DNA from 3 places in the Exiguobacterium sp. LL15 genome. Region 1 is predicted to be linked to each of the others. Evidence: riboswitches for the same ligand, from Rfam matches in the RefSeq annotation. Region 1 holds a riboswitch; each other region holds the start of a gene.

Region 1 (3,279 bases):
GAAAGCGTTGAAGTAGGAAATCGTCTGGAAGGCATTGGCGTCGATCTCGCCCTCAGCCAGTGCCATGTTCGGCTGGACATAATCGGAGAACTTGACGAGCTCGATTTTGATGCCTTCCTTCTCTGCTTTTTTGGCGACATAATCCCAAACTTGTGTGTCTGAACCGCTGACACCGAGCTTGATCGTCTTTTCGTCTTCTCCTGATGCTGCGCACCCGGCAAATAAAATCGTCGTGAGTGTTGCTCCAATTGCTACTGCTTTTTTCATGGCTGAATCGCTCCCTTGATTAATGTCTTCTGATTTTTCGTGCGACGATGTTGCCTGTCGTCTGTAAGCCTTGGACTAAGATGACGAGAATCCCGACCGTGATGATCATGACTTTCGTATCAAACCGTTGATAGCCGTAAGTAATTGCTAAGTCACCCAAACCGCCACCACCGATGGCGCCTGCCATCGCCGATGCCCCGATCAAGCCGACCGTCGCGATCGTTAAGTTCAGGATGAGTGAACCGAGTGCTTCCGGTAGGAGGAAGCGGAAAATCGTTTGAAACGGTGTCGCGCCCATCGCTTCTGCTGCTTCAAGAACGCCTTTATCGACTTCGAGTAAAGAACTCTCGATCAGACGCGCCATGTACGGTGCAGCGTAAAAGACGAGCGGAACGATTGCGGCTTCTGTTCCGATCGATGTCTGAACGATCAAGCGCGTCAACGGGATGATCGCGACGAGTAAGATGATGAACGGAATCGAGCGGAAAATATTGACGATACTGTTGAAGAACGTGAACAACGGAACATTTTCAAGTAACGCTCCTTTTCGCGTGACGACAAGCAGGATACCGAGTGGTAAGCCGATCAAGGTCGAGAATAAGAGTGAGACGGATACCATCGTCATCGTCTGCAAAAATGCTGTCCAAATATCACTGTAGTTAACTAGCATCAGCGAGCACCTCCTCAACGGTTACCTGTGCCTGATCGATGTAGTGTAAGGCACGTTTCACTTCTGTCGTCTCACCGATCAGTTCAACGAGTAATGTGCCGAACGGCGTCTCCTGCAACTCCGTGATGCTACCGTGCAGGATATTGACATCGACGTCGAAGCGTTTTGCGACTTGCGACAAGAGTGGTTGTCCGGTGTGATGTCCAAGGAAGTGAATCTTATAGATTGGATGCGCATTTCGCGACTCGATCAACTGACGAATCGACGCTGGAATCTCGTCATGCATGACGGACCGTACAAAGTTCCGTGCCGTCTCGGTCTGCGGATTTGAAAAGACATCAAAGACCGTTCCTGACTCGATTAGCTTCCCAGCTTCGATGACGGCTACACGATCGCAAATCTCCCGGATGACGCCCATCTCGTGGGTAATCAAAAGAATCGTGATCCCGTACTCTGCATTGATCCGTTTTAATAACTGAAGAATATGATGTGTCGTCTGGGGATCAAGTGCTGACGTCGCTTCGTCACATAAAAGGACGGAAGGTTGCGTCGCGAGTGCCCGGGCGATACCAACGCGCTGTTTCTGCCCACCCGACAATTGATCTGGATAATGATCCGCCTTGTCCGCGAGATCGACGAATTCGAGCAACTCCGTCACCCGACGGCGAATCTCATCTTTCTTGACGCCTGCGAGAACGAGTGGTTTTGCAACGTTCGTAAAGACCGTGTTCGCATTCAATAGATTGAAGTGCTGAAAGATCATTCCAATCCGTTGTTTTGCTTGGCGTAATTTTTTCGGAGACAGTTGCGTTAAATCTTCCCCATCGACCGTCACCGTTCCTGACGTCGGTCGTTCTAACAGATTGACACAGCGGAGCAGTGAACTTTTCCCGGCACCGCTAAAGCCGATGACACCAAAGATTTCGCCTTTCTCGATTGTCAGGTCGACACCGTCGAGCGCTGCAATCGTCTGATCTTTCGTGACGTACGTTTTTTTGACTTGATGAAATGCAATCATTCCGTTTTCCCCCTTCATTCAACAAAAAAGGTCCCTTCTTGAGAAACAAGAAGAGACCTGGATCCGCACAGTGGCAGAATCCACTCCACTCATCTCTCAGACATCTGTCTGATGGAATTGGCACAGTGCTCATAATGAGTCTGTTGCCGAGGTTTCGTAGGGCCAGTCCCTCCACCTCTCTGGATAAGTATTGCGGTATGAAATTCGTATGTGTGTTGTTGCGTTGTTGCTTATGTCGTAAAACTAATTTTTACATTACGGGTCGAAACTTTAAAAGTCAACCAACTTTGCAAAAATAATCCATTTGGCGCATATCGATGGATTTACAAGTTATGAATTAGCTTAATGAACGGATCACGATTCGTCAAGAAAGATTTGACAAGTCATTTTTGGTCGTGCTACCATCGTTTCAATGATTATTCCGACAATTCCAATATGATATTTATCAAGAGTGAACGAGAGACCTGGCTCTATGACTTCACGGCAACCTGCAATTTGTAAGGTGCTCCGACCAGCAAAGCGCGGCTTTGGATGATACGGTGAAAAACTCGTGGGCGTCCAAGCAGTGACGTCGACGAGTTTTTTTCATGAATGGAGGAAAAATAGTAATGATGAACTATCCTGTATTGACTGGTGCTGAAGCGTTTTATTTTCAAGGTGGATCGATCGGCATTCTAATCTGTCATGGTTTTAACGCCACTCCGCAAAGTGTCCGGGACGTCGGTGAGGCATTCGCTGCTGAAGGTTTTACCGTCTATGCCCCGCGCTTACGTGGACATGGAACGAACGTCCGCGAGTTCGAACAATCGACTGCTCGATGTTGGAAGCAAAGCCTGCAAGACGGCTATGAACGTTTACAAGAAACATGCGATCAAGTCTTCGTCATCGGTCAATCGATGGGTGCGACGCTTGCGCTGTCGCTCGCCGCTGACGGGATTCCGTTTGCCGGCATCATTACGATCAATGCCGCACTCTCCGTTCCATCCTATGAATCACTTTCGTTCGAGGACGGTCCAGAGTATTTACCGGAAGGCGCACCGGACATTAAGCGAGCAGCCTTTGAAATCATCTATGATCTTGTTCCGAGCCGTTGTGCGTTCGAACTTGTTCGCCTAATGGATGAAACAAAAGGACGCCTTGGATCGATCCTTCTACCGACATTGATTCTTTACTCAGCGACCGATCACGTCGTTCCACCTTCGAGCTCGGATTATCTGCACCAGCACATCGGAACAAATGATAAACGAAGCTACTGTTTACTGAACTCGTATCACGTTGCGACACTCGATCATGATCAGGATTTGATTGTTCGTGAGACGATTCG
Region 2 (3,279 bases), 190 kb from region 1:
ATCGTTCCCGCTTTTTTCATGATCTCGTAATAATCGGCAATATCATAGCCGTTATCGACGTCCGGGGAACGATAACATGGATTCAGCCACACGACATCGACACCAAGTGAAGCGATGTAATCAAGCTTCTCGATGACACCTCTTAAATCACCGATCCCATCCCCGTTCGAATCTTTAAAGCTACGCCAGTAGACTTGATAGACGACTGCCTCTTTCCAGTTAGCTCGCTTCATCTTCCCACTCCTCTCCCTACTCTTTATTCCCGCTCCACTTATCTGTACCTGTTTATCCGACAATTTTTTTAAATTTCGAAAAAGTTCTTTTCTTTTGACTGAATATTCGTTATCCTTGACGACAATACCACGAAGGAGGCATTCATCCATGAAACATTTCGCTCCATCCATCGCCATTGATCGGCTTCCTGCTCCCGTCTTCGCTGAACTTGCGAACCGAATCGGTGCTGTAAAAGCTGCCGGACATGATGTCATCACACTCGGTCAAGGAACACCCGACCAAACGACGCCTGTACATATTCTCGATGCCTTAAAACAAGCCATCGACGAGCCAACGAACCTTCAATATCCACCATTTCGTGGACATGATTTTCTAAAACAAGCTGTCGCAAACTTTTACGCGACTGAATTCGGTGTCACGATCGATCCGGCAACGGAAGTCGCGATTCTCCTCGGCAGTAAAGCCGGAATCGTCGCCTTACCGCAGACGATCGTCAACCCTGGAGAAGGTGTCATCGTCCCGGATCCAGGATACCCGGATTACCTGTCTGGTGCAGCACTTGCTGGCGCTTACCCGATTACGCTTCCGTTGCTCGAGAAAAATGATTTCTTGCCGGATTATGACTTACTTGATACGACGGACGTTGAGCGTGCCCGGATGTTGTTCCTCAACTATCCGAGTAATCCGACGGGTGCGACCGCGACGGCAGAAGCCTTCGAACAGACAGTCGCTTTCGCCGATGCCCATGATATCTGTGTCGTTCATGACTTAGCATACGGCGGTATCAGTTTCGATGGTCCGACGCGAAGTTTCTTGCAGACGGAAGGTGCAAAAGACGTCGGGATCGAATTGTTCTCACTCTCGAAACGCTTCAACATGTCCGGCTTCCGGATTGCCTTTGCCATCGGAAATCCGTCCGTCATCTCAAGCATCGAAACGTACCAAGAACATCTCTACGTCAGTGCCTTCACACCGATTCAGCATGCGGCGACCGTCGCCCTCACGAGTGACCAGACGTGCGTCCGTGAGTTAAGTCGCTTGTATGAAACACGACGCGATGCGTTGTTCGCAAAACTCGATGCGATCGGTTGGAGTGGACCACGACCGGGCGGTTCCTTCTTCGTCTGGCTTCCTGTTCCGGAAGGTTATACGTCCCAAAGCTTCACCGATCATCTACTTGACGAAGCACATGTCGCTGTGACCCCTGGATCCTTCTTCGGCGAATACGGTGAAGGCTACGTCCGGATCAGCTTGATTGCTGACGTTGAACGTCTAGAAGAAGCCGTCGATCGAATCGGAACGCTCAACCTGTTCCGGACACCTGTTGCGGAATAATTCTGAAAAAACATTTGACAGATGGGAATCATTTCCGTTAAAGTAAGTCCCAACAGCATAACTACTTATCGAGAGCGACCGAGGGATTAGGCCCAACGACGTCCGGCAACCACCTGTAAGGAACGGTGCCACATCCTACAGAATGATTTTCATTCTGAGAGATAAGTTACGAAATCTTACACTTTCGTCGCTTTTTTCTGGTTGCTCCGCTACTAGGAAAAAGCGACTTTTTTTGTATGAGGAGATGAGCGGATGATTGAATTCAAACATATTACAAAACGGTTCGTTCGAGATCGGACCCCGATTTTTGCATTACGGGATGTCGATTTGACGATTCAAAAAGGAGAAATCTTCGGAATCATTGGCGAGTCTGGTGCCGGTAAAAGTACGTTGCTTCGCCTAATCAACGGGCTCGAGCATCCGACACAAGGAACCGTCAAGGTCGACGGTGTCTCGCTCGGCGGGATGTCAAAAACAGATTTGCGTCAACTTCGCTTGCGGACAGGAATGATCTTTCAGCATTTCCAATTGATCCAGTCGCGCAACGTCGCGGATAACATCGCTTTTGCGCTCAAGGCCGCTGGCGTCAAACGAGCAGATTTCCCGGAGCGGATTCGCGAACTCGTCTCGCTCGTCGGACTTGAAGGATTTGAGACGAACTTCCCGAGTCAATTAAGCGGTGGGCAGAAACAGCGCGTCGGGATTGCCCGGGCACTCGCAAACAATCCGACCGTCTTGTTATGTGATGAAGCGACATCCGCTCTTGACCCCGTTACGACACTACAGATCCTTGAACTGCTGAAGGATTTGAATGAACGACTCGGGTTGACGATCGTCCTCATCACGCATGAGATTGATGTCGTCAAACAGATTTGCCATCGTGTCGCGGTCATGTCGCAAGGTGAAGTCGTTGAAGTCGCCTCAACCTATGACTTGTTCAGTCAAGCTAAGCATCCGGTGACGCAACATTACGTCGATACGGCACTACAAATCGAATTGCCGGAACGCATCTTACAGGCAACCCCAGGCAAGATCATCCGCTTGCAGTTCACGGGCGAGAAGACCGGTGAGAGTACGTTATCAGAAGCGATCCGCCGTTACGATATCTCAGTCAGTATCTTGCACGGCAAGGTCGACTATATTCAAGACGTCGCCTTCGGTGTCCTCATTGTCAGCTTGACGGGATCATCCGATCAAATCGCTCCTGCCCTCGACTGGCTCGCGACGGAACTTCATGCACTCGAGGTGATTCAGGATGTGGCTTGATCGTATTCAAACGATGTTACCTGAACTCTTGAAGGCACTCGGCGAGACAGCATGGATGGTCGGAATTTCACTTGCTTTCGCATTGGTCGTCGGGATTCCGCTCGGAATTCTCTTGTTCGTCACCGACCGCGGATTATTTTTTCAAAACCTTGCCGTCCGCCGTGTTCTTGACTTCGTCGTCAACATCGTCCGGTCGCTACCGTTCATCATCTTGCTGGTTGCCCTCATTCCGTTGACGAAGTTCTTACTCGACAATACAATCGGTCCGACGGCAGCGTCCGTCAGCCTTAGTGTCGCAGCGATTCCGTTTCTCGCACGCCTTGTCGAAACATCACTCCGCGAGATTCCGCCTGGTTTGATTGAAGCAGCAGAAGCATGTGGGGCGAAACCCTTGCGGATCATCGTCAGTGTCCTCTTACCGGAAGCACTCCCTGGCATCATTCA
Region 3 (3,279 bases), 460 kb from region 1:
ATTTCTGCGTACGTATCCAACCAGGATGTGACGGCAATGTCATGAATACGTCCTGCATCGGCTGGAATAGCTTCGCGTATTTCCATAATCGGAACCCCCCTTTGTATTCATACGAATCGACTCATGTACTTTTACCCTCTTCTAGAAAAAACATTCGTTTCCTGCAAAGTTCCACGTAAACAAAAAAGTCCGAAAACCCGCGTAGGGTTCTCGGACTTTTTGATTATGCGAAACGTTTTGCCTGTTCTTCAAGAACTGCTGCTTTATCTGTTTGCTCCCATGGAAGCTCAACATCTGTACGACCGAAGTGACCGTATGCAGCTGTTTGACGATAGATCGGACGACGGAGATCAAGCATGTTGATGATTCCAGCCGGACGAAGATCGAAGTTTTCAGCAACCAATTCGACGAGTTGTGCTTCAGGAAGTTTTCCTGTACCGAATGTATCAACCGCGATTGATACCGGGTGCGCGACACCGATTGCGTACGCGAGTTGAACTTCTGCTTTGTCTGCAAGACCTGCAGCAACGAGGTTCTTCGCGACGTAACGTGCTGCGTATGCAGCTGAACGGTCGACTTTTGTTGGATCTTTACCAGAGAATGCTCCACCGCCATGGCGTGCGTATCCACCATACGTATCAACGATGATCTTACGACCCGTCAATCCAGCATCTCCTTGTGGTCCGCCGATGACGAAACGACCAGTTGGATTGATGAAGAATTTCGTTGCTGCGTCGATGTATTCAGCCGGGATGACCGGTGTGATGACGTGTTCTTTCAAGTCAGCTTGAATTTGCTCAAGCGTAACTTCTTCCGCGTGTTGTGTCGAGATGACGATCGTATCGACACGAACCGGCTCGTTGTTCTCGTTGTATTCGACCGTGACTTGTGTTTTTCCGTCCGGACGAAGGTAGTCGAGTTGACCGTTTTTACGCACTTCTGCCAAACGGCGTGCGAGACGGTGTGAAAGCGAGATTGGAAGTGGCATGAGTTCTGGTGTTTCTTTCGTTGCGTAACCGAACATGAGACCTTGGTCTCCTGCACCGATTGCATCGATTTCTGCATCAGACATGCTACCTTCACGTGCTTCAAGCGCTTGGTCTACACCAAGAGCGATGTCTGCTGATTGCTCATCGATTGATGTCAATACAGCACATGTGTCCGCGTCAAAACCGTATTTCGCGCGTGTATAACCGATCTCACGAATCGTTTCACGAACGACTTTTGGAATGTCGACGTAAGTGGATGTCGTGATCTCACCTGCAACGAGAACGAGACCTGTTGTAACAGAAGTTTCTGCCGCAACACGCGCGTTTGGATCCGCTGCGAGGATTGCATCAAGAATTGAATCCGAAATTTGGTCACAGATTTTATCTGGATGACCTTCAGTGACTGACTCCGACGTGAATAGTCGGCGATTAAGGTTTGTCATGTATGACCCTCCCAAAAAAGAATTTGACGGTGTACTCATTTCCCCTAGTTGAGTGGGACGGTAAAATGAAAAAAACCTTTCCAAGTCCAAAAAATGGTCAGGGAAAGGTTGTGCGTTCTTCCTTTACCCTCTTATCGTTCGAAGTGTTTACTTCGCTTCAGGAGAGCACCTTTTCCCTCATTAATATGTGAATTAATGTAGGACGGTTGCCGGGTTTCTTCGGGCCTTGTTCCCTCCACCTGCTCAGAATAAGAGTATCCGTTACGAATTACATGATATAAAGTTGTAACTACTCTGTCAAGCAAGGTTTCAAATTCTAGTCGAAACTTTTTGAAAGAGATGTTAAACTGTTAATGCTGAAAGCGTTTCCAGATAAATAGAAATCAGCACTAGAAAATGATTGCTCTCTCTTTAGTATGTCATATATAATAAATGTGTCATACTAAATACAGTGAGCCAAAACCAACGTAGGGGAAAGGTGGGGTCAGGATGCCGATGACGGTCCTGAATATCGAAGAACTACTCAAGAAAGAGCATGTGTTCAAACAACTATCTGTTGCTGAACTTGTCGAACATGCGATTCGAAACGAAGAAGGTGTCCTTGCTGAGAACGGCGCATTATCTGTAGAAACGGGGAAATTTACAGGTCGTTCACCAAAAGATAAGTTCATCGTCCGTGATTCTTCCTGCGAGTCTCACATTGATTGGGGTCATGTCAACCAACCAATGGATGGAGACAAATTTGAACAATTGTTGCAAAAGGTTCTTCGTTACATGAACGAAGCTGATCATCTCTACTACACAGAAGCTGCTGCTGGAGCAGATACGCACTTCACCCTTCCGGTCCGTGTGCTCACACAATATGCTTGGCATAACCTGTTTGCCAAACAACTCTTTTTACGCGAGTATCCTGAAGTGGCTGCCTTCGAACCGTTCACGGTCGTCTACGCGCCACATTTCAAAGCAGATCCTGCCGTTGACGGAACGAACTCCGAGACGTTCATCGCGATGTCGTTCGAACACCGAATCGTCTTGATTGGTGGAACGGAATACGCTGGAGAAATCAAAAAGTCGATCTTTTCCGTCATGAACTACCTCTTGCCACAAGAAAACGTCCTTTCGATGCACTGCTCGGCAAACGTCGGACACGAAGGCGACGTCGCCTTGTTCTTCGGTCTATCTGGTACTGGTAAGACCACCCTTTCAGCCGATGATAGCCGTCAATTGATCGGTGACGATGAGCATGGTTGGTCGCACGATGGTGTCTTCAACATCGAAGGCGGATGTTACGCGAAGACGGTCAATCTATCGCGTGAAAAAGAACCGCAAATCTTTGACGCGATCCGTTTCGGAACCGTCCTTGAGAACGTCGTACTCGACGAAGCCCGTCATCCTGATTACGATGATACATCGTTGACGGAAAATACGCGTGCTGCTTATCCGATTACGGCAATCGATAACATCGCTGTTCCGTCACGCGCTGGTCATCCGAAGACGATTGTCTTCTTGACAGCTGATGCGTACGGCGTCTTGCCTCCGATCAGCAAATTGACGAAAGAACAAGCGATGTATCACTTCCTATCAGGATATACATCAAAACTCGCTGGAACAGAACGTGGGGTCACGGAACCAGAAGCGACCTTCTCGACGTGCTTCGGTTCACCATTCCTTCCACTGATGCCTGAAAAGTATGCGACGATGCTCGGCGAATTGATTGATCGTCATGGTGTTACCGTTTATCTCGTCAACACGGGCTGGACAGGCGGTGCTTACGGAACAGGTAGCCGCATGAAGCTATCTTATACACGGACGATGGTCAACGCTGCCGTTAACGGCACACTTGCAAC

The links. A riboswitch is a leader RNA that binds a small molecule or an ion and turns the genes downstream of it on or off. The one in region 1 is predicted to bind S-adenosylmethionine.
Region 2: linked by a shared signal. The riboswitch ahead of NOM72_RS01190 (methionine ABC transporter ATP-binding protein) and the one ahead of NOM72_RS00385 (methionine ABC transporter ATP-binding protein) in region 1 are both predicted to bind S-adenosylmethionine.
Region 3: linked by a shared signal. The riboswitch ahead of metK (methionine adenosyltransferase) and the one ahead of NOM72_RS00385 (methionine ABC transporter ATP-binding protein) in region 1 are both predicted to bind S-adenosylmethionine.

Annotation. Positions count from the first base shown of each region.
Region 1 covers NZ_JANFNX010000001.1:66,224-69,502, reverse strand. Annotated here, with positions in the region: gene NOM72_RS00395 (MetQ/NlpA family ABC transporter substrate-binding protein) at 1-267, opposite strand, end outside; gene NOM72_RS00390 (methionine ABC transporter permease) at 287-937, opposite strand; gene NOM72_RS00385 (methionine ABC transporter ATP-binding protein) at 927-1,955, opposite strand; SAM riboswitch class I at 2,042-2,145, opposite strand; SAM riboswitch class I at 2,395-2,496, shown strand; gene NOM72_RS00380 (alpha/beta hydrolase) at 2,564-3,279, shown strand, end outside.
Region 2 covers NZ_JANFNX010000001.1:256,144-259,422, reverse strand. Annotated here, with positions in the region: gene NOM72_RS01200 (alpha-glucosidase) at 1-233, opposite strand, end outside; gene NOM72_RS01195 (aminotransferase class I/II-fold pyridoxal phosphate-dependent enzyme) at 382-1,569, shown strand; SAM riboswitch class I at 1,632-1,737, shown strand; gene NOM72_RS01190 (methionine ABC transporter ATP-binding protein) at 1,822-2,835, shown strand; gene NOM72_RS01185 (methionine ABC transporter permease) at 2,825-3,279, shown strand, end outside.
Region 3 covers NZ_JANFNX010000001.1:528,889-532,167, reverse strand. Annotated here, with positions in the region: gene NOM72_RS02590 (GNAT family N-acetyltransferase) at 1-86, opposite strand, end outside; gene metK (methionine adenosyltransferase) at 224-1,432, opposite strand; SAM riboswitch class I at 1,561-1,687, opposite strand; gene pckA (phosphoenolpyruvate carboxykinase (ATP)) at 1,922-3,279, shown strand, end outside.